4 regions of the Vibrio sp. NH-7 genome follow, and region 2 is predicted to be linked to each of the others. Evidence: predicted binding sites of a transcription regulator. Region 2 holds the regulator's gene; each other region holds the start of a gene.

Region 1 (7,559 bases), 1.3 Mb from region 2:
TGGCTTCTGGTCGAGGAGCAAAAATCATCTCCTCGCTTAGTGAAGTACTGCTTATCCAACTCAATTTTTCTGCGGGTCATGATTTTTATCGACTCGAAAAAGAAGTCCTTTCAGGCCTGAAACGCGCTCAGCTTGAGCCATTGACATACGAGGTTCAACACGATCAGCATACTCTGCGCCTTGCTTACACCGCAGAAATTGCCGGCGGTGCACTAGAGCACCTGCAAGATGCCGCAATCGAAGCGGAAATTAAACTAAAGGAAGGCTTCTCATTGGTCGCAGCAGTAGGTGCGGGAGTGACCAAAAACGCCAACCACTGCTATGGTTTCTATCAAAAACTGAAATCCTCGCCTGTTGAATTTGTTTCTGAATCTCAATCTGGCTTGAGCTTGGTCGCCGTTTTACGCAAAGCCGACACTACTCCGCTAGTAAAAGCTATTCACAGCCAGTTGTTCCAAGCTCAAAAACGCGTTGGCATCGCCCTGTGTGGCAAAGGGAATATAGGTTCAAGTTGGCTAACCCTATTTGCTGAACAAAAAACCGAACTAGAGAAGCGCCGCGGTATGAACTTTGAGTTAGTTGCTGTCATCGACAGCCAAACATATTGGTTCGACCCGCAAGGTATTGACGCCGCAACTGTGAGTGCCCGCTTTGACGATGAAGCCACCGAGTATCAACCTGGAGAGTGGATTACCAAGCTTGGTTCGATTCAAGGTTACGATGATGTCGTCGTCTTGGATGTCACCGCAAGCAAAGAGCTGGCAAGCCAATATTTGAAAATTGCAGAGCAAGGTATGCATCTAATATCGGCGAACAAAGTCTCGGGTTCGGCTTCAAGCAAATATTATCATCAAGTCCAAGATGCCTTCGCAAAGATAAATCGCCATTGGCTATACAACGCAACTGTCGGAGCAGGACTTCCTATCAACCACACAGTGCGTGATTTGCGAGAAAGTGGGGATGACATCCAGGCACTATCAGGAATCTTCTCTGGAACACTCTCATGGCTTTTCCAGCAGTATGATGGTTCGGTGCCTTTTGCCGAGTTAGTTGATTTAGCCTGGCAACAAGGCCTTACCGAGCCCGACCCACGCAACGACCTTGATGGTTCGGATGTTATGCGCAAACTGGTAATCCTTGCCCGTGAAGCAGGGTTAGCCATAGAGCCAGAAGCCGTCAAGGTCGAAAGTCTAGTTCCTGAAGAGTTGGCAGCGCTCTCACTCGATGACTTTCTAGACAAGAGCCAACTGCTCAGTGAGCTACTTGCGGAACGACTCAAGAAAGCACAGCGTGAAGATAAGGTGCTTCGTTACGTTGCCCGTCTCGAGAAAAATGGCCAAGCGAGCGTTGGCGTCGAAGCATTAAGCAAAGAACATGCACTGGCTAATCTACTGCCATGTGACAACATTTTCGCGATTGAGAGCAAATGGTACAAAGACAACCCACTCGTTATCCGTGGACCAGGCGCAGGAAGAGAAGTGACCTCTGGCGCGATTCAATCGGATCTCAATCTACTTTCTAGCCTCCTTTAAACCTATCTAGGGCTGTTTCATACAGCCCTTTTTCATCCTGACTCGCAAACTCTGTCTAAAATCATAGACAGAGAACTCCAGTAAAGTGAACTTCAATATCGCTCATGATCAACTTGAATAAAATTCATAATTAGATTATTGACATTAAATGGTATTCAAGACATTCTGTGGACATATAGACGTCTAAACGTCAATTTAGGGATTTGGATTTGAGCGGGCAGAGTTGCCACAGGGAGAGTAAGATGGGATACACACACGCAGGTCATATTGACGCCTTAAACCAGAATATCGCTGAACTTTCTGACAACATCAATGTGTCATTTGAATTTTTTCCGCCAAGTAGCGAGAAAATGGAAGAGACGCTTTGGAACTCTGTGCACCGCCTAAAAACACTAAAGCCGAAGTTTGTTTCTGTGACCTATGGAGCTAACTCAGGCGAACGTGACCGTACCCACTCAATCATCAAAGAAATCAAAGCTGAAACTGGCTTGGTCGCAGCACCACACTTGACCTGTATTGATGCGAACCGTGAAGAACTCATTCAAATCGCTGATGACTACTGGAATAACGGCATTCAGAGTATTGTTGCACTGCGTGGCGATATCCCACCGGGTGGTGGTAAGCCTGATATGTACGCATCCGATCTTGTTACATTATTAAAAGAGCGTCATGACTTTGATATCTCGGTTGCCGCTTTCCCTGAAGTCCACCCTGAAGCGAAAAGTGCGCAAGCTGATCTTCTGAACCTAAAGCGCAAAGTCGACGCTGGTGCAAACCGTGCCATCACCCAGTTCTTTTTTGATGTCGAAAGCTACTTACGATTTCGTGACCGCTGTGTCGCAGCCGGAATCGACGTAGAAATAGTACCGGGCATCCTGCCAGTATCAAACTTCAAGCAAGCCTCACGCTTTGCTGCACAGAACAACGTAAAGGTACCGAGCTGGATGGCTAAACAGTTTGAAGGTCTGGATGATGATCCGACAACTCGCCAGCTAGTTGGTGCTAGCCAAGCGATTGATATGATCCGAGTGCTCAGTCGCGAAGGTGTGAAAGATTTCCATTTCTATACGCTTAATCGTGCGGAAATGACATACGCCCTGTGTCATACACTAGGTGTTCGACCTTCCGCTTCATAATCGATAAAACGTAAAAAGGTTGGCATTCGCCAACCTTTTTTCAATTCAGTCACAGATAAGTGTTCAACTTACTCGACTTCATCCATTTTACCTAGAAGGTTACGGATGCGATCTTGCCATGCAGCATGTTCTTGTTGCATCTGTTGAGCCTTTTGCTCCAATTCTTCGCGGCTAGAACGTAGCTCATTCGCCTCAAGAGCAAGCTTTTCTTTCTCTTCTTTCAGCTCTTCAACTTCCATCTGTAGCAAAGAAATAGTGTCGACTGCTGTTTGGATTTTCGCTTCTAGTTGTTCTAGTACTTCAAAAGACATCTTAGCCTACCTTTAGTGATTCGTTTATGTGAAGGGCTCTCCACTCAATACCTTCATTCTACTCAGCCCGAGAATGATAAACACGCCCTATATTCGATATTTTGTGCCATTCGGTCAAAAAAACAGCACAGCTTGACAATCCCCTGACTGAAAGAGATTCAAAGTGCGAACTCGAGGAATTTCGACGCTGCTTTGATCGAGTTCAATTCAAATCACACGAAATAGCAAACGTTTTCCTGTCATTGTGTTAGAATCCTGCCGATTTTCTCATTCCCCCTTACTTTGGAGCTATCATGAAACGCGATTTAGCAATGGCATTTTCTCGAGTAACAGAAGGCGCTGCATTAGCAGGCTATAAATGGCTTGGCCGAGGCGACAAAAACGCCGCCGATGGGGCCGCTGTTGAGGTGATGCGCTCACTGCTCAACAAAACAGAGATCAGTGGTGAAATTGTGATTGGTGAGGGTGAGATCGATGACGCGCCAATGCTGTATATCGGAGAAAATGTCGGTATCGGGGGCGATGAGGTTGATATTGCAGTCGACCCTATCGAAGGGACGCGCATGACCGCAATGGGGCAGTCTAATGCGTTAGCCGTTCTTGCTGCGGGAGAAAAAGGAAGCTTCTTGAAAGCGCCAGATATGTACATGGAGAAACTCGTTGTTGGTCCTGGCGCAAAAGGCTGTATCGATCTCCATAAGCCATTAAAAGAAAACCTAGAGAATATTGCTCAGGCACTGAACAAGACACTCGATACCTTGGTCGTCATAACACTCGCAAAGCCACGTCATGATGATGTCATTGCTGAAATGCAATCAATGGGTGTCAGAGTCTTCGCCGTGCCTGATGGTGACGTAGCAGCGTCAATCCTGACTTGTATGCCAGACAGTGAAGTTGATGCGATGTACTGTGTAGGTGGCGCTCCAGAGGGCGTAGTCTCCGCCGCTGTCATTCGTGCACTGGACGGTGATATGAATGGACGACTACTCCCTCGACATGAAGTAAAAGGGAATAGCGAAGAAAACCGCATCTACGGTGCTGCAGAGCTAAAACGTTGTGAAGAGATGGGTGTTGAAGCGAATGTAGTCTTAAAGATGGAAGACATGGCACGCAGTGATAATGTTGTGTTTTCAGCTACGGGTATCACTAAAGGGGACCTATTAGAAGGTATTACACGCCAAGGCAATATCGCAACGACAGAAACTCTGTTGATTCGCGGTCGCTGCCGCACGATTCGCCGTATCAAATCAATTCACTACCTTGAACGCAAAGACCCAGAAGTCAGAGATATTATTCTTTAACTCTCAGAGAGCATTATGATTTAAGGTCAGCTTCTGCTGGCCTTTTTATATCCGGAACAATTTGGGAATTGAAAGAGTACGCCTGCAATAGGTATACAGATTTAACCTCGTTGTATCCCTTCCAGAGCCCTCAACAAGTAATGAAACCCTCAACCTAAACTTTCCTAATGATTAGTATGCAAGCATGAAACGAAGCTTATTGTTATAGATTCAGCGATAGGAAAGTTACAGGCCAAAGACGTTTTTAGACTGGCGGCTCAGAATGGCTAGGCTTACATCCAATTAGAGCTCTCTGACACGCGAAGGCACGTAACGTTTAACAAAGCTCGCTATTTCTTGTTCTTACGGAGCTTGTTCATGAACAATCGCAGGCTATTTGGATAATACGGCTGAGAGTCATTGGTCAGCACAGAAGTTTTCTTGACCCAGAAACAACGAAAGCCTAGTCGCAAGACTAGGCTTTCAAATAAGTAGCAAAGTGATTGAATTGATACTCTATTGCATGGGTGAGCGCACGGGCTCGACGGTTCGATATTTCGGTTCGCAAAAAGTACGCAGCATTTTCAGAAATCTGAAACGTAAAAAAGCCCTAGTCTCTCGACTAGGGCTTAGTATAAGTGGCGGAGTGGACGGGACTCGAACCCGCGACCCCCGGCGTGACAGGCCGGTATTCTAACCAACTGAACTACCACTCCGCAGTGGCGTACTCGCTATCAAGCAAGTATCCATCTTTTGTCTTCACTTTTAAAAAGTGAAAATAAATTGGAAGCCTGGCGATGTCCTACTCTCACATGGGGAAGCCCCACACTACCATCGGCGCTAATTCGTTTCACTTCTGAGTTCGGCATGGAATCAGGTGGGTCCAAATCGCTATGGTCGCCAAGCAAATTCTTTAATTCGGAAAGCTGTTTGTGCTCTCAAAACACAATCAAGTAATTCTTCTATTGAGTCCATCAAAACCCTTTGGGTGTTGTATGGTTAAGCCTCACGGGCAATTAGTACAGGTTAGCTCAATGCCTCACAGCACTTACACACCCTGCCTATCAACGTTCTAGTCTCGAACAACCCTTTAGGACCCTCAAGGGGTCAGGGAAGACTCATCTCAGGGCTCGCTTCCCGCTTAGATGCTTTCAGCGGTTATCGATTCCGAACTTAGCTACCGGGCAATGCGTCTGGCGACACAACCCGAACACCAGAGGTTCGTCCACTCCGGTCCTCTCGTACTAGGAGCAGCCCCCTTCAATCTTCCAACGCCCACGGCAGATAGGGACCGAACTGTCTCACGACGTTCTAAACCCAGCTCGCGTACCACTTTAAATGGCGAACAGCCATACCCTTGGGACCGACTTCAGCCCCAGGATGTGATGAGCCGACATCGAGGTGCCAAACACCGCCGTCGATATGAACTCTTGGGCGGTATCAGCCTGTTATCCCCGGAGTACCTTTTATCCGTTGAGCGATGGCCCTTCCATTCAGAACCACCGGATCACTATGACCTGCTTTCGCACCTGCTCGAATTGTCATTCTCGCAGTCAAGCGGGCTTATGCCATTGCACTAACCTCACGATGTCCAACCGTGATTAGCCCACCTTCGTGCTCCTCCGTTACTCTTTGGGAGGAGACCGCCCCAGTCAAACTACCCACCAGGCACTGTCCGCAACCCCGATAAGGGGTCAACGTTAGAACATCAACACTACAAGGGTGGTATTTCAAGGACGGCTCCACCGATACTGGCGTACCGGGTTCAAAGCCTCCCACCTATCCTACACATGTAGGGTCAATGTTCAGTGCCAAGCTGTAGTAAAGGTTCACGGGGTCTTTCCGTCTAGCCGCGGGTACACTGCATCTTCACAGCGATTTCAATTTCACTGAGTCTCGGGTGGAGACAGCGTGGCCATCATTACGCCATTCGTGCAGGTCGGAACTTACCCGACAAGGAATTTCGCTACCTTAGGACCGTTATAGTTACGGCCGCCGTTTACCGGGGCTTCGATCAAGAGCTTCGTGCAAGCACTAACCCCATCAATTAACCTTCCGGCACCGGGCAGGCGTCACACCGTATACGTCATCTTACGATTTTGCACAGTGCTGTGTTTTTAATAAACAGTTGCAGCCACCTGGTATCTGCGACTCTCAATAGCTCCATCCGCGAGGGACTTCACCGTCAAGAGCGTACCTTCTCCCGAAGTTACGGTACCATTTTGCCTAGTTCCTTCACCCGAGTTCTCTCAAGCGCCTTGGTATTCTCTACCCGACCACCTGTGTCGGTTTGGGGTACGATTCCTTACAATCTGAAGCTTAGAGGCTTTTCCTGGAAGCATGGCATCAATGACTTCACTACCGTAGTAGCTCGACGTCGTGTCTCAGCCTTAGAGAGAGCCGGATTTACCTAACTCTCAAGCCTACGCACTTGAACCTGGACAACCGTCGCCAGGCCCACCTAGCCTTCTCCGTCCCCCCATCGCAATTGTAAGAAGTACGGGAATATTAACCCGTTTCCCATCGACTACGCCTTTCGGCCTCGCCTTAGGGGTCGACTTACCCTGCCCCGATTAACGTTGGACAGGAACCCTTGGTCTTCCGGCGAGGAGGTTTTTCACCCCCTTTATCGTTACTCATGTCAGCATTCGCACTTCTGATACCTCCAGCAAGCTTTACAACTCACCTTCAACGGCTTACAGAACGCTCCCCTACCCAATGACTAAAAGTCATTGCCGCAGCTTCGGTTTATAGCTTAGCCCCGTTACATCTTCCGCGCAGGCCGACTCGACTAGTGAGCTATTACGCTTTCTTTAAATGATGGCTGCTTCTAAGCCAACATCCTAGCTGTCTAAGCCTTCCCACATCGTTTCCCACTTAGCTATAATTTGGGACCTTAGCTGGCGGTCTGGGTTGTTTCCCTCTCCACGACGGACGTTAGCACCCGCCGTGTGTCTCCCGGATAGTACTTACTGGTATTCGGAGTTTGCAAAGGGTTGGTAAGTCGGGATGACCCCCTAGCCTTAACAGTGCTCTACCCCCAGTAGTATTCGTCCGAGGCTCTACCTAAATAGATTTCGGGGAGAACCAGCTATCTCCAGGTTTGATTGGCCTTTCACCCCTAGCCACAAGTCATCCGCTAATTTTTCAACATTAGTCGGTTCGGTCCTCCAGTTGATGTTACTCAACCTTCAACCTGCCCATGGCTAGATCACCTGGTTTCGGGTCTATATCCAGCAACTCGACGCCCAGTTAAGACTCGATTTCTCTACGGCTCCCCTAGATGGTTAACCTTGCTAC
Region 2 (7,559 bases):
TCTTATCAATGCTATCCGTGCGTCCTGTAACCAGGATAATCCCAATGTCTGACTGACTGCGAAGTTCGCGTGTTAGCATCAAACCATCCTCTCCAGGAAGATTGATATCCAACATCACTAAATCTATCGCATTGTTTTGTAGTGAATCACGCATTTGCTCGCCACTTTCGGCTTCGCTTACGTGGTAACCTTCATTCTGAAAGTAACCAACTAGCTTGCTGCGAGTTACTGCGTCATCTTCTACAACTAATACGTGATAGCTCATTTACACCACTTATTTACATTGGTCATCGTTCTAACGAGTATTCTATTCATAAACAGTAACATTTCTAGTATTTGTTACTTTAAAACCAAGAAAGATGATTTTTTCTTGATTCAAGACAAACCTAGGTCATCTGTTCATATTTTTCCATTTTTAGACTCAATTCTATACAGCTGACATTATCGCTGTTCATCTTTATTGGGTACACTAAACGCAGTTATTTTAGGAGCCTGACCTAATGCAAGAAATTAAATCATTCAATGAAAAACGCGCGGAAATCTATTGGTGGCTATCGAGCTTATTGGCGAAAGAGCTCACTCAAGAGGCGTTAGACCAATACCATTCAGCCGAGATTCGTTCGTTTCTCTCTGGGCTTGGCGACAACCCAGACCTAAAACCTTCTGTCGACAACTTAGTTGATGCACTAAATCGACTTATGGACCGTGAAGACGCGCAACTTGAGTTAGCCGCAGATTTTTGCGACTTGTTCCTTAAATCAGACAGAGACTCTGCCCTTCCATATGCCTCTATGTATGTGGGCAAAAGCGGACTACTTAATGACGAGCCAGCAAGAGAAATGGAAGCACTAATGCAAAAGCATGGCGTCCAAGTTGATGAAAGCCTAAACGAACCTGCGGATCATATCGCGATTGAACTCGACTTCCTTGGTAATCTGATTATTCGCTCGAATGAGCTTGAAAGTGATGGTGAAATGGAAAACGCACTTGAAGAGCAAGACAAGTTCATCAACCACGCACTACTTAATTGGGTGCCAAAGTTCGCCGCTAAGTGCAAAGCTTTAGATGATTTCGGATTCTACTCTGCCATTGTGATGTTAATGGTTGCGTTTATGGAACTTGACTCTCGCTACCTAAAAGGCGAATAAATACGAGCTTTTGTGACCACGAGCAGGGAACAAAAACGTTTTTATTTGCGCTTAGTTTGTTTGCGGTCTAGAATCGTGACCGCAAACGATAAAAATGAACGAATTAAATACAAACCGCTAATTATAAGCGGTTTTTGTGTTTCTGATACTTTCTGCCAGATTATCCTACACTTAGGAATATTGTTTCGTGGCAGTCATCGACAGGACAAAACCTTATGGCCACCATAAAAGACGTAGCGCGCTTAGCCGGCGTATCAACAACTACTGTATCTCACGTAATTAATAAAACGCGTTTTGTTGCCGAAGCGACCCAAGAAAAGGTCATGGAAGCAGTAACAGAGCTAAACTATGCGCCTAGTGCCGTTGCTCGAAGCTTAAAGTGTAATACAACACGAACGATTGGCATGCTGGTGACTCAATCAACAAACCTCTTCTTTTCAGAAGTTATTGATGGTGTTGAGAGTTACTGTTACCGCCAAGGTTACACGCTGATTTTGTGTAATACCGGCGGCATCTATGAGAAGCAACGCGATTATATCCGCATGCTTGCAGAAAAGCGCGTAGACGGCATCTTGGTAATGTGTTCTGACCTCACAGAAGAACTCAGCGAAATGCTTGACCGTCATAAAGACATTCCTAAAGTGGTCATGGACTGGGGTCCTGAGAGCTCACAAGCTGACAAAATCATCGACAACTCAGAAGAAGGCGGCTATCTAGCGACTAAATACCTGATTGAGCGTGGCCACAAAGATATTGCTTGTTTGAGCGGGCACTTCGAAAAAGCAGCATGTCAGGAGCGTATCGCAGGCTTCAAGCGAGCAATGAACGAAGCGAACTTGGCAGTTGATGAAGACTGGATCCTTGAAGGTAACTTTGAATGTGACACTGCAGTCCTAGCCGCAGACAAGATTGTTGCAATGGATAAACGCCCGAGTGCCGTTTTCTGCTTCAATGATACGATGGCACTGGGTCTAATGAGCCGCCTACAACAAAAAGGTATCCGCATTCCAGAAGATATGTCCATTATTGGTTACGACAACATCGAGTTAGCGGAATACTTCTCTCCACCGCTCACGACTGTTCACCAACCGAAACGACGTGTCGGTAAGAACGCGTTCGAAATTTTGTTAGAGCGTATCAAGGACAAAGAACACGACAAGCGAGTGTTTGAGATGCACCCTGAAATTGTCGAGCGCTGTACCGTGCGCAACCTCAACAAATAACATCATCACTCAGCGCCTGACTCTTTGATTAATTATCAGTCAGGCGCATATAACCCGCCAAATTACTGGACTAAGATCACATTTACTCACTACAAGTGTGATACTTACCTCAAATATTATTTATTCTTAACTTGTTCGATCAATGCCACGAACAGGGCAAACCATTTCGAAAGGATGGGACGCAAAGCCTCCGGCCTTAAGTATACTTATACAAGGTAGCGGGGTTGCCGATGGCAAAAATGCAAAACTAGTACATTAAGCTTTCTCGTAAACTGGACGCGTCTCAATACTGAGTATGAGCAGACATGGAATTCGTCGAGATTTTACGAAGTGTTTTCTTGTATGACACCTTACTGACAAAATTTCTGCATTATTTTGCTAATCTCTCGGACCTGAATTGGTGGCGTATACATATACACCGAGAAAATACAGCATGGATAAACCAATACTTAAAGACTCAATGAGACTATTTGAGCAACTTGGTCAAATTAAGTCTCGTTCAATGTTTGGCGGCTTCGGCATATTCGCAGATGAGACGATGTTTGCTTTAGTGGTCAACGATAAGCTTCATGTAAGAGCGGATGCTCAGTTAATCAAACAGTGCAATGCCCTTTCTTTGGAACCCTACGTCTACAAAAAACGTGGTTTTCCCGTTGTGACTAAATATTTTGCTTTAAGCGATGACATTTCCTCAGACAATGAAAAAACACTGGCATTGGCAAGACAAGCGCTGATCGCAGCAAAAGAAGAGAAAAAAGTACAATCGAAAGCGAAACCAAATCGCTTGAAAGACCTACCCAACCTGCGCTTGGCAACGGAAAGAATGCTAAAGAAAGCCGGGATTGACGATGTCGAATCTTTAGAAGAAGCGGGCGCTGTTAAAGCGTACAAGGCGATTCAATCGACACACTCAGCAGAAGTGAGCGTTGAACTGCTGTGGGCACTAGAGGGAGCAATCAGGGGCACACATTGGTCTGTTATACCACAAAGCCGAAGACAAGAACTACTGAATAAATTGAGCAACTAGCTCAATCAATCGATGAAAAAGCCAGCACTTGCTGGCTTTTTTAGTCTCTAAGGAAATATTTTCTTCTCGCTCTCGTTCTTATTGTCTATATCAATCATTCCCTATACTAACTTAAGTATGTAACTATAGGGTCAGAGTTATCCTTGCGAAGAGTATTAAAGGACGCGATTATGAATAAAAAATTGATCTTGGGGATAGTCTTAGTTGCGCTTATCGCCTTTCTGGCGATGAACTTTGGACAATACCTGACGCTTGAAAATGCGAAAGCTCAGCAGCTTGCACTCTCAGATTACATCAGCGAAAACTTCGTCTTCGCCGCATTGACTTACTTTTTCGCCTACGTCGCCATAACCGCGTTTTCCATTCCTGGAGCAGCCGTTGTTACGCTTCTGGGCGCTGCGCTCTTTGGGTTTTGGACAAGTTTGCTGTTGGTCTCTTTCGCCAGCACCATTGGTGCCACGCTCGCCTTTTTAAGCAGCCGTTTCCTATTGCGAGACTGGGTGCAAGGAAAGTTTGGCGATAAGCTGAGTGCGATTAACCAAGGTGTAGAGCGTGATGGGGCGTTTTATCTATTCTCACTAAGGTTGATTCCTGTCTTCCCTTTCTTTCTTATTAATTTACTCATGGGATTAACGCCTATTTCGGTAGCTCGATTCTATTTTGTCAGCCAACTAGGTATGTTACCCGGCACAGCCGTTTACTTAAATGCGGGTACTCAGTTAGCGCAAATCGAGAGCCTTTCTGGCATTGTCTCGCCTTCTGTCTTAGCGTCATTTGCTTTACTGGGTCTTTTCCCAGTCATTGCGAAATGGGTCATGAATAAAATTAAATCATCGCCATCCGCACAAAATGGCTCGGCGTCATGAAAATCTACTCAGCGAGTAATCCCCCCGAAGCTCACATTGTCTGTGAGCTTTTAAAGTCTCAAGACACAGCTGTGAAGTCCGTGGTGAAGGGATATTCGGGTTGCAGGGAGAAGTCCCATTTGGTGAAAACAGCGAGCCTTATGTTTGGCTTTTAGAACCAAATAAGTGCAATAAGGCGAATGAGATCATCGACCAATTTAGGACAATGCAAAATGGTAGTGACTGGCACTGCAGTCAATGTGGAGAAGTCAACGAATCACAATTTGGGGTTTGCTGGCAATGCGGCACCGCGGCAGATTAAGTCGCCTTAATTTGCTGTTGTATAAAGGCAATCGAATGCTGATTGAACTCTTCCGGACGCTCTACATTACATACATGTCCACAATCAGGAATCTCAAGCAATTGACTCTGTTGGTGAACGGCAACCATCTCTTTCACTGGCTTAATAAACATGTAGTCTCGCTCTCCCATTAGATACAGCGTCGGAATTGGCAATTCTCTATCTTTGAAATACTTCATTAATGGGTTTACTTCTGCCGTGAGTATAAACCAGCGCTTAAACTCTTTCTGACACAGTTTTTTGGCTTCGCGGATAAACAGGTGACGTGATTCTTTCTGTGTACGCTGTGGCATTACAATATAAGCAAACAAGCTGTATAACCACATATAAGGCACGATGTGTTTACATAAGTTGCCCAGACGCACCAACACTTGTGAACGCGTATTCAGGCGTGTTACTGCCCCACCCAGCACCATGGATTTCACTCGCTCCGAAGCAAGCTCTGCGATATTTCTTACGATGATCGTGCCTAAAGACATCCCAACGAAGTGTGCTGATCGAATCTTGAGATGATCCAGAACTTGGAGAATGTCTTGCGTGACCGCCTTAAACGTGTAGCGGTTCGCCATGATCTCCTTTAGCAGCTGATTTGATCGCCCGTGCCCTCTTAGGTCTATGAGCAACAAATTGAAGTGCTGCTTGTACGCTTTGATTTGTTTGAACCAAATAGACGAACTGCCTCCGGCTCCATGCACAAAAACCACCCACTCATTGCTTGTTGGGTGTTCAAATGTTTTGTGAAATAGCATTTCAGAGTTCATAGTGACGTTCAGAGTTTCTTACTGGAATAACTTGGAAGCAGAAGATTAGCACAAACTAATGCAATTTTAATTCAGCTTATGTCATTTCGTGTTACTTATCTTGTCTAAAATTGAAAAAATACAAAAAAAGGCGTCATACGACGCCTCAATATACTTAGCTTGTTCCGTTAGCTATTAAGCGCACTGTGATAAAGCGTCAAATACTCATCCGCCGCTTTGCTCCAGCAGAAATTTTGCTCCATTGCGTATAGTTGCACGCGTTTTACTTCGTTAGGTTGTTGTGCGTAAAGCAATAACGAGCGCTGTAAAACAAGAAGCAACGCAATCGGTTCAGGCTCATCGAATACAAACCCCGTTGCGCTCGCAGGGTTCTCATCGTAGTCGTTAACGCTATCTTTCAGCCCTCCAACACCTCGGACGATAGGCAAAGTGCCATAAGCCATACTATAGATTTGGTTTAAACCACAAGGCTCAAACTCCGAAGGCATCAAGAAGAAATCCGAACCCGCTTCAACTAAGTGAGCTAACCCATTGTCATAGGCCTCGACAAACTTGAACTTGTCACTGAACAGCGCTTCCACCTCTTTCAGGCGCGAAGCCAATACTGGGTCACCGGTACCAACAATGACAAGTTGAACATCGTGCTTCAAAAACTGTGACAGGATAGGCAATAGGTAATGCACACCTTTTTGATTGGTAAGGCGACACACCATTCCATACATAGCGACATCTTTTTCAGCCAGCCCTACCGTTTCCTGCAAACTGCGCTTACACGCTCGCTTACCCCTAACCATACTTTGGCGGTTAGCTCGATAGTTGGCAGGCAGGTATGCGTCCGTTTCTGGATTCCAAGCAGAATAGTCACAACCATTTAGAATCCCCACTAGATCATCCGCACGACGCTGAAACTCGGCGGCCATGCCATGGCTACCCAGTTCGGTTTTCAGTTCGTTTGCGTAGCTAGGACTCACAGCATTAATTTTATCTGCATTTAGCACCCCAGCTTTTAGCATAGTGACGTGCGAAGGGCTCACCGCCGCATCAGGTGCGTAACGAGCATGAAACTCAGGTAGGCATTGCAACTCATCATAGCTAAACACACCTTTAAAGACTGCATTGTGAATCGATAAAACACTTTTAGTTTTAGCGAAAAATGGACAAGAGCCATAACGATGTGTAAGCAAAAACGGGACCAGTCCAGTGTGCCAATCATTGGCGTGAACAATATGCGGTTGAAAATCAAGCTTTTGCAGCATATCTAGAGACGCAGCGCTGAAAAAGGCAAATCGCTCACCATTGTCGGAGTAAGCTTGGTTATTTTCAGCGTACATTTCAGGACGGTCAAAATATTGAGGACAATCGATCGCATAAACAACAACACCAGAAATCGACAGTTCACGAACTTTATACGAGGTATGCGGCCAGTGCTCTAGCTGTGTTTCCAGAATGACTTGCGCTTGCTCTATCCCTTTTACATTTCGATAAGCGGGCAACGCTAAACGAACGTCTTGATTGAGTTCTCGGAGCGCTTCAGGAAGCGCCTTGGCCACGTCCGCCAAGCCGCCACTTTTGATCAATCCTTCGACTTCCGATGCTACGAATAGAATAGATAAATTCTTAGTAGCCAACACGAGCTCCTTTTGGAATAACTACGATGCCTTCATCGGACACATGGAAGTGCTTTTTATCTTCTGTAAGGTTCACACCAATTTGAGTGCCCGGTGCAATATCAGCATCTTTATCGACAATTACACGACGCAATACACAGCCTTCGCCGACTTTCACGTCGCCCAGAAGGATACTTTCACTGATATCACACGCCGATGCAATATTACTGCGGAAGCCAAGCACACATTTTTCGATTCTTGAGCCACGTACATAGCTGCCGTTACATACTAGACTATCGATGATTTGCACACGCCCGTTATCTGAGTCAGTAAACGTTGCGGGTGGTAATGGTGGGTAGTAAGTGTGTAGTGGCCACTTACGGTTGTAGAGTGAGAAAGGTGCATCTTTCTCCAACAAGTCCATATGCGCTTCCCAGTACGCGCCAATCGTACCTACATCACGCCAATATACTTCTTCCTTTTCACCTGTGATTCGGTTAGTGCTAAAGTCGTAAACGTAAACGTCTCCGCATGGGAACATTTTTGGAATGATGTCTTTGCCGAAATCATGGGACGAATCTGGGTTG
Region 3 (7,559 bases), 1.0 Mb from region 2:
TATTATGCGGTATTAGCCATCGTTTCCAATGGTTATCCCCCACATCAGGGCAATTTCCCAGGCATTACTCACCCGTCCGCCGCTCGACGCCGTTATCGTTCCCCGAAGGTTCAGATAACTCGTTTCCGCTCGACTTGCATGTGTTAGGCCTGCCGCCAGCGTTCAATCTGAGCCATGATCAAACTCTTCAATTTAAGATTTTGTTCGGCTCAATGAATACTGAACATTACATAAGTAATGTTTGAATTGACTGTGCTGAGTCTTGCGACTCGTTGGTCACTTCGTTTCATTGAAACCTAATTTGAAACCGAAGTTTCTAATTGGATTATCATCAACGAGTGCCCACACAGATTGATAGGTTTATATTGTTAAAGAGCTTTCTTCTTTGTGACTCACATCACTTCGGAAGAGGCGGTCATTTTAGCGAGATAAAGTTTAGTGTCAACCACTTTTTTCAAACTTTTTTCAAGCGTTTCCGCTTGGCTAATTGACCTTGCTAACTGGGCTCTCGTTTCTTACGAAGCGTTCCCGTGTCAGCGAGGGGGCATTATAGAGATCGCCATCACATTGGCAAGCCCTTTTTGCTGTTTTTTTTGATTTTTTTATTGTTTGGGTATTTTCTATTCAAAACGACCGATTTTTAGTACTTTTCTAAGCCTATAAGCACGATATAACAAGAGTAAAAGGATAAATACATGAGCTCTCTACGCAGTTACAAAGGTATTTCCCCTCAGATTGGTGAGCGCGTCTATATAGATAGTAGCTCTGTTTTGGTTGGTGATATCAAAATCGGCAGCGACTCAAGCATCTGGCCATTGGTGGCTGCACGAGGTGATGTAAACCATATCCATATCGGCGAACGCACTAATGTTCAAGATGGTAGTGTTTTGCATGTCACCCACAAGAATAAAGAGAACCCTAACGGATACCCTCTGATTATTGGAAATGATGTCACGATCGGCCATAAGGTGATGCTGCATGGCTGTATCATTAAAGATCGCGTTTTGGTCGGTATGGGTGCGATCGTGTTAGACGCCGCTATTATAGAAGAAGAGGTAATGATTGGTGCGGGCAGTTTGGTCCCCCCAGGAAAGCGACTCGAAAGCGGTTACCTTTATGTAGGAAGTCCGGTCAAGCAAGCTCGCCCCCTCAACGATAAGGAACGAGCTTTCTTACAGAAGTCTGCGGATAACTATGTGCAGAATAAAGAAGATTACCTACATGAGGTTAAAGAGATTAACTAACGACCTCTATATTACCTTCTGAGTTGAATTCTTCCTCTTCAATCAGTTCTTCAGCAAGCTCTTCAAGATCGAATCGATATTGTGAAAAGACTTCCAGAGCTTGCTGTTCGTTCTCGATGTCCTGTCCCGACAGCTGTTTCAGTTTACTGATACTCACTAGGCATTGAATCAGAGCACCTGATTGCTGCGCTGGAAAGAGAACAGCTTGTTTGTCTTCATCCCATGTTTGCATGTCTGGGAATAAGATCGATTGATTCATTACAATCCCTCTAGGTTCTTTCTTAACTCACGTAAAATTTGTTTGGTACCAGGTCTTAAACCACGCCAAAGCATAAAGCTTTCTGCCGCTTGACCGACCAGCATTCCTAATCCATCAAAGACTTGCACCACCCCATGCTCATGTGCCCACTGATTGAAGGTCGTTTTACCAGCGCCATACATCATGTCATACACTACCGCCTGTTCCGTAAAGATAGCTGCGGATATCTCTGGTAGTTCACCGCTCAAGCTAGAAGAGGTGGAGTTGATGATCACGTCAAAGGCTTGGTTAACTTCACTCATCTCACAAGCGCTAATCGTTCCATACGGAGCAAACATCTCGGCAAGCAGTTGCGCTTTAGCAAAGGTTCGGTTGGTAACAACAAGTTCAGCGGGCTGCTGATCTAATAGTGGCTTAATGACGCCACGTGCGGCACCACCAGCACCAATAAGTAAAATACGCGCTCCTTTTAAAGGCACTTGATATTGAAGTAAGTCTTGCACTAGCCCTTCACCATCGGTGTTATCACCAATGATCTCACCATCATCGAGCTTCTTTAGCGTATTCACCGCCCCAGCCAACTGAGCACGTTCTGTTAGTCGAGTTGCAAAGCGATAAGCATCTTCCTTAAATGGAACCGTGACGTTACAGCCTTTACCACCTTGAGCAAAAAACTCAGACGCAGCTTGTTGAAACGCGTCCTTATTTGGGCTTTCTGCAGTATAGGTCAATGACTGATTGGTTTGACGAGCAAATAGGGTATGAATAAAAGGCGATTTACTTTGAGAGATGGGATTACCAAAAACGGCGTAACGATCTATTTGCTGAGTCATTTCCTTTACCTGCAGAACTAAAAAGGGCCAATGCGAAACATTGACCCTATCACTATCTATATATTGAAGAAAGCCTTACCACTCTCTCGGCTTGAGGTAGTGGTCGTATAACTCGGCTTCTGCTGAGCCAGGCTCAACTTGGTAAGCATATTCCCAGCGCGCTAACGGTGGCATCGACATCAAGATAGATTCTGTACGACCTCCGCTCTGCAGGCCAAACAGAGTGCCACGGTCAAACACTAGATTAAATTCAACGTAACGACCTCGGCGATATAGTTGGAACTGACGTTCATGCTCGCCGTATTCTGTTTCTTTGCGGCGCTCTACAATCGGCAGGTAGGCATCTGTATAACCTTGACCAACCGCTTTGATGTACTCAAAGCACTTATTAAACTCCCAATGATTAAGATCATCAAAGAACAAGCCACCGACGCCTCTGGTTTCATCACGGTGTGGCAGGTAAAAGTATTTATCACACCAAGCTTTATGCTCTGGGTAGACTTCACTGCCAAATGGAGCACACACCTCTTTCGCAGTGTTGTGCCAATATTGCGCGTCTTCTTCAAAAGGATAAAACGGTGTTAGGTCAAAGCCCCCACCAAACCACCAAATTGGCTCTTCGCCCTCTTTTTCGGCGATAAAGAAACGAACGTTAGCGTGAGAAGTTGGGACATAAGGGTTGTTCGGGTGCATAACTAAAGACACCCCCATCGCTTCAAAGCGTCGACCAGCTAGCTCAGGTCGGTGAGCCGTTGCAGAAGCTGGCATTTCTTTGCCTTCAACGTGAGAAAAGTTCACGCCGCCTTGCTCAAACACTGCGCCTTCTTTCATCACGCGAGTTCGACCACCACCACCTAGCTTCTCACCAGGTTCACGATGCCATGCATCTTCAACAAATTCTGCCTGACCGTCTGCTGCTTCTAACTTCTGACAGATCGAGTCTTGCAGTTCCATTAAGAATTGCTTTACCGCTTGTTTATCAATTGCCGACATCTTTCTTCCTTTGCAAGGTTAGCCTTGTCTTAATACTTGTGACGTTTTCGCATCACGAATCTCACTTGGCTTTTCTCTTCCACCCGTTTCACCTTCCAAAACAGCCACCAGCTTATCGCCTAGCTGCTGATAGACTTGTTCTGTGGTCATACAAGGCGGCTCACCAGTTAGATTCGCGCTGGTAGAGGTTAGCGGCTTTCCAAACGCATTACACATCTTTTGTACCAAAGGATGATCCGTTACACGCACTGCAATGGAATCGAATTGGCCAGAAACCCAGTTAGACACTTTATCGCTGCAAGGCATTATCCAAGTGACTGGTCCTGGCCAAGTTTGATGGACTTGCTCAAGCTGCTGCGCAGTCAATTGTGATTCATCAATGTAGGGCAGCAGCTGCTCATAGCTTGCAGCAATCAAAATCAACCCTTTTTCGACAGGGCGCTGCTTGAGCTCTAATAATTTTTGAATAGCTTCTGGGTTATCCGGATCACACCCGACACCAAATACGCCCTCTGTAGGGTAGGCAATCACTTCACCATCATTTAAAGCGTTGAGCGCTCGATCAAAATTATCCACGAATACTTCCTGTTCAATCTTTGTTTTTGATAAGTGTACAAACAATCACAACCAGTGACTAAAGCTATTTATTTATAAATTGTATCAATCTGATTTCAACGCCAACGCAAACGTTTGCTTAAGAGTAAAATCCCCGTATAATGCGCACAAATTGAATGCTCACCTATTACGCGCAGCTTTAAGGAGTTCGAGATGAAAGTCGGTATCATCATGGGTTCAAAATCAGATTGGCCAACAATGAAACTAGCGGCAGAAATGCTAGACAGATTCGGAGTTGAGTACGAAACAAAAGTCGTCTCTGCACACCGCACTCCTCAACTTCTCGCTGATTACGCGACTAGCGCGAAAGAACGTGGTCTTAAAGTGATCATTGCCGGCGCTGGCGGCGCTGCTCACTTACCTGGCATGGCTGCGGCGTTTACGTCTTTGCCTGTACTTGGTGTTCCTGTTCAATCACGAGCGTTAAGTGGCTTAGATTCTCTCTATTCTATTGTTCAAATGCCAAAAGGGATTGCGGTAGGCACGCTAGCCATCGGTGAAGCTGGCGCAGCAAACGCAGGTATACTAGCAGCACAAATCCTTGGTACGCATGACGAAGAAGTGATGGCTAAGGTTGAAGCGTTCCGCAGTGAACAGACTGAAACTGTATTAGCTAACCCAAATCCAGCAGAGGACTAATACTATGCATGTGTTAGTGCTAGGTGCCGGTCAACTGGCTCGTATGATGTCATTGGCAGGCGCGCCTCTTAACATCGAGATCTCTGCGTACGATGTGGGGAGCAAAAATATCGTTCATCCGCTAACCCAAATGGTGACTGGCCATGGTTTAGAGAATGCGATTGCGCAAGCTGACGTCATCACCGCTGAGTTTGAGCATATCCCTCATGACATTCTTGCGGTGTGTGAGCAAAGTGGCAAATTCTTACCATCAACACAGGCCATTAAAGCTGGTGGTGATCGCCGCATCGAGAAGCAGTTACTCGATGATGCTGGCGTACGTAATGCCAAATACTACGTCATCAACTCCCGTGAAGACTTTGATCGTGCAATCCATCACGTAGGCATTCCTATGGTGCTTAAAAGCGCTTTGGGCGGATACGACGGAAAGGGCCAGTGGCGCTTAAGAGATGCAGATCAAGCAGATGCAATCTGGGCTGAAATGGCAGAATGCATTGCCGCGACAGAAACCCAAGCGATTGTCGCTGAAGAGTTTGTCCCGTTTAATCGCGAAGTCTCTCTGGTTGGTGCCCGTGGCAAAGATGGCAACGTGGCGGTTTACCCTCTAGCGGAGAACGTTCATACCAATGGTGTCCTGACACTGTCTACCGCTATTGCAGACACAGATCTACAAGAACAAGCGAAGAACATGTTCACTGCGGTTGCCAACAGCCTCGACTACGTGGGCGTGTTAGCCCTCGAGTTCTTTGATGTAGATGGCACTTTACTCGTCAATGAAATCGCACCGCGCGTTCACAACTCTGGTCACTGGACTCAACAAGGTGCGGAAACGTGTCAGTTTGAGAACCACCTGCGCGCCGTTTGTGGCTTGCCACTGGGGTCAACCAAACTGATCCGCTCCACATCGATGATCAACATTTTGGGTGAAGATACATTACCAGAAGCGGTGATCGCGATGGATGGTTGCCATGTGCATTGGTACGGAAAAGAGAAACGCGAAGGCCGTAAAATGGGCCACATCAATGTGTGTGGTGATTACAATGGCGAACTGCAACGCAAATTATGTGCGCTCGCCGATGTCCTAGACAAGAAGGCTTTTCCAGCCGTACATAATTTCGCAGAGAACTTCACTGAGTAATCTTAATAAACAGTAAACAAAAACGGCGCTCTAGGCGCCGTTTTGCTATTTGTTTTCTTGGGTGTGATGACATTTACGATTAGCACACTGTAATCGGTCTCCACTGGCTAGCTTTTTCTCAATCAGTAATGGAAAACCACACTTCTCGCACTGCCCGGCTACTGGAGGCTGGTTCACCGCAAACTTGCATTTAGGGTAGTTATCACAGGCATAGAATAACTTACCAAAGCGTGTTTTGCGCTCAACTAGATGGCCTTTGTGACATTCCGGACAAGTTAAATGCGGTGACTCTGGCTCTTCTTCAGGTTGATCCAGAGACTCAATATGATGACACTGCGGATAATGGCTACAACCAATAAACATACCGTAACGCCCTTGGCGAAGGACCAACTCGTTGCCACATTCTGGGCAAGGCACACCAAGCTCTTTGATGATATGCCCATCGTTTTGATGTAATGGCTTAATGTAATCGCAGGTTGGATAAAGGGTGCAGCCAAGAAATGGGCCATGCTTGCCATGGCGAAGCTGAAGCTCGCCATCGCGCTGATCGGATTGGCATTTCGGGCACGTTTGATGCTCTAATGCATGTTCATGAGCTGAAAACAGCTGCTGATCTATTTTACTGCTTTTGGTCACTTGGAAAGCTCGTTAATGTAGAACACCTTGTTCTTTGGTGTATAACAGCTCTTCCATAAGCGTATAAGCGTTTTCATTGCCTGGTACATTAAACAGCACCATCAATACAATCCACTTGAGATCATCCAGCTCAAACTCATCCGTCTCGAGGCCCATAATACGGTCAATCACCATTTCACGCGTTTCCGTTGTCAACACATTCACTTGTTCAAGGAAAGTAATGAAACCTCGACACTCTAAGCTCAAACGCTCACACTCTTTGGCGGTGTAAATACGTGTCGAAGTCGATGTACTGCACACAGAAATCGCTGAGTGGGCCTCGCTTTGCTGCAGAGCGGCTAACTCTTCCAGCCAGACAAGGGCTTTATAGATGTCATTTTGATGAAAGCCTGCACGAAGCAACTCTTCTTCAAGCTCATCTTGATTGACTTGTAACTCTGCATCGCTATGGATGTAAGTCTCGAACAGATACATTAGGATATCCATCATCATAGCTCGCCCCTCCCCTTTCGAATATAGCCACCGGAAACTGCAACAACATGCCCTGAGAGCTCAAGCTCTAAGAGCTGCATCATGACTTCTTGAACAGGTATATTGGTCCTGCTTGCAAGAATATCAACTGGTGTAGCCCTACTTCCTACGTTAGCTAACAGCTGAGGAAATGGCAATTCTTCTTTGCTATCTTCTAGAGGAAAAATTTCCTGCTGAACTGCACCGATACCTTGATCAGACCAGCGAACCAGTGTCTCGATTTCAGCGACAATATCTTCGACATTCTGAACCAAGCAAGCACCTTGCTTTATCAATAGGTTACAGCCACGACCTTGAGTGTGGTGAATAGAGCTTGGAATCGCAAATACGTCTCTACCTTGCTCCACAGCATAACGTGCGGTAATCAAAGAACCGCTTTTTTCTGCCGCTTCAATCACCAGCACTCCTGCCGATAAGCCACTAATAATTCTATTTCTGCGAGGAAAATGATCCGCCTTGGGTTTTGCTAGTGGGTGAAATTCGGAAATCAATGCTCCACTTTGGCATATTCTTTCAGCCAACTGACGATGGCGAGCAGGATATACTGAGTCCAACCCACTCCCCAGTACCGCTACTGTTTTCCCTCCCCCCTGCAAGGCACCATCATGCGCATAGCCATCAACTCCCAAAGCGAGACCACTGGTAATAACCAGTCCATGTTCAACAAGTGA
Region 4 (7,559 bases), on a different replicon from region 2:
GATGTGCTACAAACGGCGAATGGAATCGTTTAATCGTCGCCGCGATAAACAAATAAAGGTGAAGCAGTGAGTGACATAGTGTTATTAGTGGTGATGTGCGCGTTGTTGGGCAGCGGTGTTGGTTTCTTAGCCGGATTACTCGGTATTGGCGGTGGGTTAGTGATTGTGCCGATACTAAGCGTAATCTTGTTGCACTTCCAAGTCTTGCCTGCAGAGCAGGTGGTGATCTGTGCGATCGCAACCTCCCTCGCGTCTATCCTGTTTACTTCCACCTCTTCGGCGCTTGCCCATCATCGAAATGGTAATGTGCCATGGGAATTGGCTCCGTGGATTATGACTGGCGTGGCTCTTGGCGCGCTTGTGAGTGGTTTTCTGGCCGCGCTATTGCCCGAGCAGGTGGTGCGCATTGTATTCGCTGTCAGCGTTGTGCTTATAGCCCTTAAAATGTTGTTTGGTGGCAAAGGGGACAACTCGACAGAGCGTGCTATGCCAAATAAAGGGTTACTGACGGTGTTAACCACGTTGACTGGTGGTTTGTCGGCAATGATTGGGATCGGTGGCGGTGCGTTGTTGGTGCCTTTGTTGACCTTTTTCTCTGTCGATATGAAAAAAGCCATTGGCTGCGCATCGGCGTGTGGAATTGTTATCGCGGTGAGCGGTTCTGTTGGCTATATCACCTCGGGCAGCGCTGACTTTGCCCTGAGTGATGGGTTTGCGGGCTTTGTCTACTTGCCAGCACTGTTTGGCATCGTTTGTACCTCTTGGTTTACTGCGCCGCTTGGGGCGAAAGCAACACAATCCTTGCCCGTTGCGGTTATCAAGAAAATTTTCGCGGCACTCTTGCTTGCGATGGCAACCAACATGGCGCTTAGCTAACGCTCTTCGTTCTGCCAAGCAATCGAACGGTTTGCTTGGCAGAGTGGATTAAAGCCAAATATGGTTGATTGGCGTGTTACGCTCGTAGTGATAAGCGATTTGTGCCTGCAATAGCTCAGCGGTGGCCACGGCATCTGTCAGCGCATGGTGCGGAGTGTATTGCGGTAAACCGTAGCGAGAGCGGCTCGCACTAAGTCTAACTGAAGCCGGTTTGCGCCCCTTTAATCGATTTAAAAGCCCACCGTTGGATTTTTGTTGGACTAAGGTTTCAAGCTGTATGGTGTCAACGACGGGAAATTCGATCCCTTCATTGATACGGGTAAGTAGCGCTCGGTTAAAAAACTCTCGCTCTATACGCTGATAGTGGACGACCATAATTCGCCCTTGCATTTGCGCCAATATCTCAGCAAACACTTCACTTAAGTCCGGCGCATCCAAGACATCCGAATGGGTGATACCGTGGATGATCACTGAGTCTTCTTCAAGTTGTTTCCGAGGACGAACCGTCCAGTGTTTGGCTTGGTTAATCAACACGCGGTTGAGCGTGAAAGGAACCGTACCAATGGTGATGATGTCATCTTGCTCAGAATCAAGTCCTGTGGTTTCAAAATCCATTGCCAAAAATGTGACCTCGTCGAGAGGCGTTTGCGCGTCAACCACACCGGCTTGATAGTATTCGCGCAGTTCGGGATGCTGAACCGATTCCAGTTTGCGTTTGAACTTCATTGGCCAGTCTATGCTCGGCGGCGTCATAATTCGTTTGATCATTATCGCCTCTTACTTGAAGTTGTTACTGGCTTGATAGCGGAATTTAAGGAAGTTCTGCGCATTGCTTAAGATCTGGAACGCGTCTTTAAGGTTACGACGTTCGAAATCAGACAGGTTTTCAGGCTCAATGTTGTTATCCGGATCGATCTGATTCTCAACATCGAATGCTTGGTGGCGAATACGCACCATGGAGATAAACTCCAGCGCGTCGCTCAGGTCGCGAGCTTTTCCTTTCGGCAAAATGCCCGCTTCCTGAATGTCGTCTAAGCGTTCGAACGAGTTCTTAGAGCGTGAGCCAACCGCTAACGCGTGAACGCGAATAAGATCCGCCAGTGGGGCGGTGCCACGTCGTTTCAAATTGATAGAGTTTTTGTGCTGGCCATCTTTTTCCATGACAAAGTCTTTGAAAAAGCCTAAAGGCGGCGTTCGGTTCATGGCATTTCGAGCCAAACACGCGAGGAAGCGATTGTTCTTTCTAGCGCGGCGGACAATAAATCCGTTCAGTTGCTCTGCCCATTTAAGGCGGCCGTAAACGCCATCAAGGTCGAAGAAGATCGAAGCGTTGAGCAGCGCTTTCGGGTTCGGGTCGTCAATCCAATCGGCGAAGCACTCTTCCCACTCGGTGCGGGTCATACGCCAATCTGGGTTGGTCGCCATGATGTCACCAGTACAGTAGGTGTAGCCGCATTTGTCTAAGCCATCACAAACGCGTTTCGCTAACTCCGCAAAATAGGCGTCGTGTTCTTGTTTGACAAAGGTGTTATCAAGAATGATGGCGTTATCTTGATCCGTGACCAGCAATTGTTCGTCGCGCCCCATCGACCCTAAAGCAACAAAACAGTATGGAATTGGCGGCTCGCCCAGTTCTTCTTCTGCCAGTTCAATGATGCGCTGCTTGAAGCTTCGGCCAATCACCGACATTGCGCTGCCGACCATGTGAGAGTTGGCGTCTTCGTTTACTAATCGGACAAAGCTATCTTTTACTTGTTCAGAGAGTGTCGCCAGCTCCTCTATCGATTGTTGTTGGAAGATGCTACTGACCAACAGCAGCGAGTTTTGTGATTCGTAGCGAACTATATCGGTAGCTTCAATGATACCAATCGGTTTTTTGTCTTTTAATACTGGAAGATGATGCACGTTGTAGCGAAGCATAGTAAGCATGGCTTCGTAAACGTAGGCATTGTGGTCGAGCGAGATCACTTCGGTGGTCATGACACTCGAGACTTCATCATTCGGGTCTAAACCTTGGGCAAGCACGCGGGTACAAAGGTCGCGGTCAGTAATGATGCCGACGAGCGGATTGTTGTCATCTTCGTCATCTTCGAGAACATCTGGGTCGATAATGAGCAAAGATGAGACATTTTCATCCGCCATCTTAATGGCCGCATTTTGGATCGACTCTGTTTTGATAACAAAAGGCGCTTCACCGCTGAGTAGGGTGCGCACTTTAGACGTCGTTAAGTCATTTTGCTCGTTATTGCTCGATACCGCTTGGCGTAATCGGGCGTTATCTTCTACTTCGACGAAGTCGGCAAAGGTTTCGTGCTTTTCATACAACTCTTGAAAGACCGCTTCTGGAATGCAGTAAAGCAGCGTATCTTTAATCGCTTTTGCGGGAAAACGGACTTTGTTGTTGGTTAGCAGTCCCATCTGCCCGAACAACGCCCCTTCATCAAGTCGATTGTAGAGCTCGCCTTTGCGTCGATACACTTCGACGACTCCGCTGCGAACCATATAAAGGTCATGGATTTCGTCGCCAAAATGAATCACAGGGGTATCTTCTCGGAAGTAAGAGATTTCAACATGCTTAGTGACGAAATTAAGTACGTCATCTTCAAGTTCGTCGAAAGGCGGGTGTTGGGCGAGGAAGTTTTTGATTTCCAGTAGTTCTGCTTCCATGAAGAGTTCCAGTTTTTCGCGAAGTGATGTACCAATGGTACATGATATCGAGGCCAACTGCATGGAGAGAGCGGAAATGAGGATAAAAAAGAGGCTAAGTTTGAACTACTTAGCCTCGAACTGTGGTTTAAATTGTAATCAACTTAAGCCAATGATGTTGCCGTCATCATCAAGATCAAGGTTCATAAAGGCGGGTTTTTCTGGTAAGCCCGGCATGGTCATGACGTTGCCACACAGCGCATAAACAAAGCCGGCGCCTGCACATAGACGAAGTTCGCGGATTGGCACATCAAACCCTGATGGCGCGCCCTTAATGCTGCCATTGGTTGAAATGGATAGCGGGGATTTCGCAAGGCAAACTGCTAGGTTATCGAATCCGTGCGCTTTGAGTTCATCAAGCTGTTTGCGAGCTTGATAGCTAAGTGTCACACCTGCTGCCCCGTAACCCACTTCAGCTACCGCCATCAGTTTCTCTTCCGTGGTTTGGCTGAATGTGTACAGAGGAGTGAATGTGACCTGTTTTTCGCATTGGGCGATCACTTTCTTGGCAAGTTCTACCGTTCCTTCTCCACCTTTGGCAAAACCTTCACTGATAGCCACTTCAACCTCGTTAGGTAACGACTCGATCATCGCTTTAAGGGCTTGCAACTCTTCATCGCTATCTTGCGGGAAGCGATTAATCGCGACCACCGCAGGGACACCATATTTGCTGACGTTGTTGATATGCCATTTAAGATTTTCGAAACCTGCAACGAGTGCATCTTGGTCGTCATTAAATAGGGAGTCAGGTATTGGTTGGCCAGGCTTTAAGTCATAAAGACCGGAGTTTGCTTTTAGGCCGCGAAGGGTTGCGACGATAACCGCACAATCTGGCGATTTCTGCGACATTTGCGCTTTGATGTTACACGCTTTCTCAAAGCCCATGTCGGAGCCGAAGCCGCCTTCAGTGACCGTGAACTCACCCAACTTGGTCGCGATGTTATCGGCGATAATTGAAGAGTTGCCGTGGGCGATGTTGGCGAATGGACCAGCATGGATTAACGTTGGTACGCCCTCAAGCGTTTGCATGAGCGTTGGCTCGATCGCCTCTTTCATGCTTACTGCCATCGCACCGGCGACTTGCAAATCTTCCGTCGTAATCGGGTTACCATCAATATCGTAAGCGACAACAATACGGCCAATGCGAGCACGAAGATCTTTTAGGTCAGAGGCAAGGGCAAGGATAGCCATTAGCTCAGATGCAGCGGAAATATCAAAGCCATCTTCACGCTCAAAACCGTTAATGGTTTTGTTAGGTTCGTTGCGACCTACGGTGACCATGCGCAGAGCACGATCATTGTGGTCCATGACGCGCTTCCAAACGACGCGTTTTGGATCGATCTTGAGCGCTTTCATCTCCGTGCGTTGCTCAAAGTCTTTATAGCCTTGGCGTTGCTCGTGATAGATGCGCGCGTCAATCGCGGCCGCAGCCAAATTGTGCGCCGCAGTCACGGCATGGATATCACCAGTAAGGTGCAGGTTTAGCTCTTCCATCGGGGCGACTTGCGAGTAACCACCGCCCGCTGCACCGCCTTTCACGCCAAAAACGGGGCCCATAGAGGGCTGGCGAATACACGCCATCACTGAGTGATTTAATTTGGCAATGCCCTGAGCTAGGCCAATGGTTGTGACCGTTTTACCTTCGCCAAGTGGCGTGGGGGTAATGGCGGTGACAAGAACCAACTTTCCGCTATCGCGGTTTGACAGGCGCTTTAGGCTATCAAGGGAAATTTTGGCCTTGTATTTTCCTTGGCTGTGGAAGTCTGATTCTAGTAAACCAGCTTGTTGAGCAACCTCAGATATAGGCAGCAGTGATGTCGTACGGCAGATCTCGATATCGGACAGCATAAAACCCTCTAAAAACACACACAAATAGTAAGGCAAACGTTTGCGCAAGGATAATAACGTTAAATAGTACGTTGTAAAGCGATAGTTTTAGTTTGATGTCGACTTTAACTGAAATCGGACCATGATGGAACATAAAGAGACAGCACCGATAAAAAAAGGACCTACCGTAAAGGTAGGCCAAATCCCTAAGTTTCCCTGTGGAGCAAGGATGGGGGAGGGTGATTAGATATAAATATCTAAGGAGGAGAAATCTTAAGCGGCAACCGACTCTTTGTTGGCAATCGTAATCAAACGGCTGATGTTGATGTCGCCTGAACCTTCAACGGACTCAAAACGCGAGATCAGCAGCGAATGAATGCCGCTATCACGGATCGGCTTATCGAGGATATCCAATACCGTATCGGATAGGTCGCGGTCCTCTACCGAGGCGTAAACGGGCTCAACACCACGCAGCAGTGACAGGCGAGCTAATAGCTTTTCATCATTGCTAAGCGCCCAAATTACGGCTTTGCTGTGGCAACGAGACATGAGCAGAGGAGTCTCACCGCTGTTTGTGAACACCGCAACACCAAGGTTTTGTTGTGAGCGCGCGGCCAGCAATATCGAAGAGATGGCAAAGCTCTTACTGCTGCTGCTGCACAGTTGTTGAACGCTTTCCCAGCATTGGCTTGAGCATTCGGTTTCCAGCTCAACGCCGCGCGCGATACGTGCCATTGCTTTTACTGCCTCGACAGGGTAAGCGCCAGTGGCCGATTCAGCGGAGAGCATCACAGCATCGGTGCCATCGATCACTGCGTTGGCGACATCCATAACTTCCGCGCGGGTTGGCAACGGGTTTTCAATCATGGATTCCATCATTTGTGTGGCGGTAATGACCGGTTTGCCAAAGTGTTTTGCACGGCCAATTAAGGTTTTTTGCACGCGCGGTAAGCGCGCGTCTCCGATTTCTACGCCAAGGTCCCCGCGGGCGACCATAATGACGTCGGACGCTTGAATCACCTTATCCATTGCGTCTTGGTTAGCAACGATCTCGGCGCGCTCAATTTTAGCGACGATTTGCGCTTGGCAACCTGCTTGGCGAGCGATCTGCCTAGCATCCTGCAAATCTTCCGCGTTGCGTGGAAACGAAACTGCGAGAAACTCAGCATCAATTACAGCGGCGGTTTGAATATCTTGTTTGTCTTTTTCAGTTAAGGCAGGGGCAGAGAGTCCGCCACCGAGCAAATTGATCCCTTTGCGATTGGAGAGCTTTCCGCCGTTGATTACCTTGGTCTCTACCATGGTTTTCTCGTCGTTTATTGCAGAGACTTCCAGTTGGATTCGACCATCGTCAAGCAGCAGTTGGTTGTCAAGTGAGAGGTCTTTGATGAGTTGTGGGTAATCCAAACCGACACGTTGCTCATCGCCTGATTGTGAGTCTAGCGCCCCATCGAGAATAAACGTGTCACCGGCGTTCAGGTGAATCGCGTCATTTTTAAATCCTGCAATGCGAATCTTAGGACCTTGAAGGTCGACCAATATACCGACGTGTTTGCCTAATTTTGCGGCGGCCACTCGCACTCGTGCTGCGGTAGCGATGTGATCCGCTGGGTTGCCGTGAGAGAAATTCAGGCGCACGACATTCACACCAGCGAGGATCATCTCTTCTAACACAGGTGAGCTTTGGCTTGCTGGACCAACTGTTGCGACAATTTTTGTTTTGTTCATAACCTTACCTTTAACAACATAACTGAAATTGGGTATTAAAAAGGGGGAGGCTGGTGGTCGTATTCCTTGACAGGGCAGATACTCGTCATGGATATGAGCCTTTAAGACGAGCATTCACAGTAGAATGACGACCGCCAGCCAAAGGGGAGCGAACTCCCCGTATGTTGTTAGCTTGCTGGGTTAGCTTTTAGCTCAGGTTTTTGCTCTTCGTCGATATCGACCACTTTCTTCGCATTCCAAACGGTCAATGCTAAGAGTAGTGACACAACACCTGCCGCTAGCCAGAAGTACTGAGCTTGAGAGAAGTCATAGTGCTTAACGCCATCAACCTCAGTGATTGTGATAAGCGATGCTGATACCACTTCTTGCGCAGAGGCTGCCATGTAAGAGAACAGACCAATGAAGCCTTTTACCGCACCGAC

What was found. Region 2 encodes PurR, which represses purine synthesis genes. Its sites were predicted from a motif close to TNANGNAAACGTTTNCNTNA; they were not measured.
Region 1: the regulator PurR is predicted to act here: its motif matches at 3,200-3,219, upstream of glpX (class II fructose-bisphosphatase).
Region 3: the regulator PurR is predicted to act here: its motif matches at 4,008-4,027, upstream of purE (5-(carboxyamino)imidazole ribonucleotide mutase).
Region 4: the regulator PurR is predicted to act here: its motif matches at 5,459-5,478, upstream of ACUALS_RS16835 (formate--tetrahydrofolate ligase).

What each region holds. Positions count from the first base shown of each region.
Region 1 covers NZ_CM132187.1:2,856,025-2,863,583, forward strand. Annotated here, with positions in the region: gene ACUALS_RS13280 (bifunctional aspartate kinase/homoserine dehydrogenase II) at 1-1,532, shown strand, start outside; gene metF (methylenetetrahydrofolate reductase) at 1,775-2,668, shown strand; gene zapB (cell division protein ZapB) at 2,737-2,979, opposite strand; gene glpX (class II fructose-bisphosphatase) at 3,273-4,280, shown strand; tRNA gene ACUALS_RS13300 (tRNA-Asp) at 4,899-4,975, opposite strand; rRNA gene rrf (5S ribosomal RNA) at 5,049-5,164, opposite strand; rRNA gene ACUALS_RS13310 (23S ribosomal RNA) at 5,255-7,559, opposite strand, start outside.
Region 2 covers NZ_CM132187.1:1,065,926-1,073,484, reverse strand. Annotated here, with positions in the region: gene torR (two-component system response regulator TorR) at 1-265, opposite strand, end outside; gene torD (molecular chaperone TorD) at 501-1,148, shown strand; gene purR (HTH-type transcriptional repressor PurR) at 1,364-2,371, shown strand; cyclic di-GMP riboswitch class I at 2,517-2,603, shown strand; gene ACUALS_RS05090 (TfoX/Sxy family DNA transformation protein) at 2,805-3,398, shown strand; gene ACUALS_RS05085 (TVP38/TMEM64 family protein) at 3,569-4,264, shown strand; partial or broken gene ACUALS_RS05080 (putative signal transducing protein) at 4,261-4,565, shown strand; gene ACUALS_RS05075 (alpha/beta fold hydrolase) at 4,562-5,365, opposite strand; gene glgA (glycogen synthase GlgA) at 5,533-6,993, opposite strand; gene glgC (glucose-1-phosphate adenylyltransferase) at 6,983-7,559, opposite strand, start outside.
Region 3 covers NZ_CM132187.1:56,772-64,330, reverse strand. Annotated here, with positions in the region: rRNA gene ACUALS_RS00355 (16S ribosomal RNA) at 1-194, opposite strand, end outside; gene ACUALS_RS00350 (gamma carbonic anhydrase family protein) at 696-1,244, shown strand; gene ACUALS_RS00345 (DUF1488 domain-containing protein) at 1,237-1,503, opposite strand; gene aroE (shikimate dehydrogenase) at 1,503-2,336, opposite strand; gene hemF (oxygen-dependent coproporphyrinogen oxidase) at 2,412-3,329, opposite strand; gene ACUALS_RS00330 (L-threonylcarbamoyladenylate synthase) at 3,348-3,905, opposite strand; gene purE (5-(carboxyamino)imidazole ribonucleotide mutase) at 4,098-4,583, shown strand; gene ACUALS_RS00320 (5-(carboxyamino)imidazole ribonucleotide synthase) at 4,588-5,721, shown strand; gene ACUALS_RS00315 (DNA topoisomerase family protein) at 5,767-6,357, opposite strand; gene ACUALS_RS00310 (DUF494 family protein) at 6,370-6,849, opposite strand; gene dprA (DNA-processing protein DprA) at 6,846-7,559, opposite strand, start outside.
Region 4 covers NZ_CM132188.1:573,407-580,965, forward strand. Annotated here, with positions in the region: gene ACUALS_RS16820 (sulfite exporter TauE/SafE family protein) at 94-876, shown strand; gene ACUALS_RS16825 (3'-5' exonuclease) at 925-1,644, opposite strand; gene ACUALS_RS16830 (DUF294 nucleotidyltransferase-like domain-containing protein) at 1,654-3,543, opposite strand; gene ACUALS_RS16835 (formate--tetrahydrofolate ligase) at 3,682-5,430, opposite strand; gene pyk (pyruvate kinase) at 5,683-7,137, opposite strand; gene ACUALS_RS16845 (MFS transporter) at 7,305-7,559, opposite strand, start outside.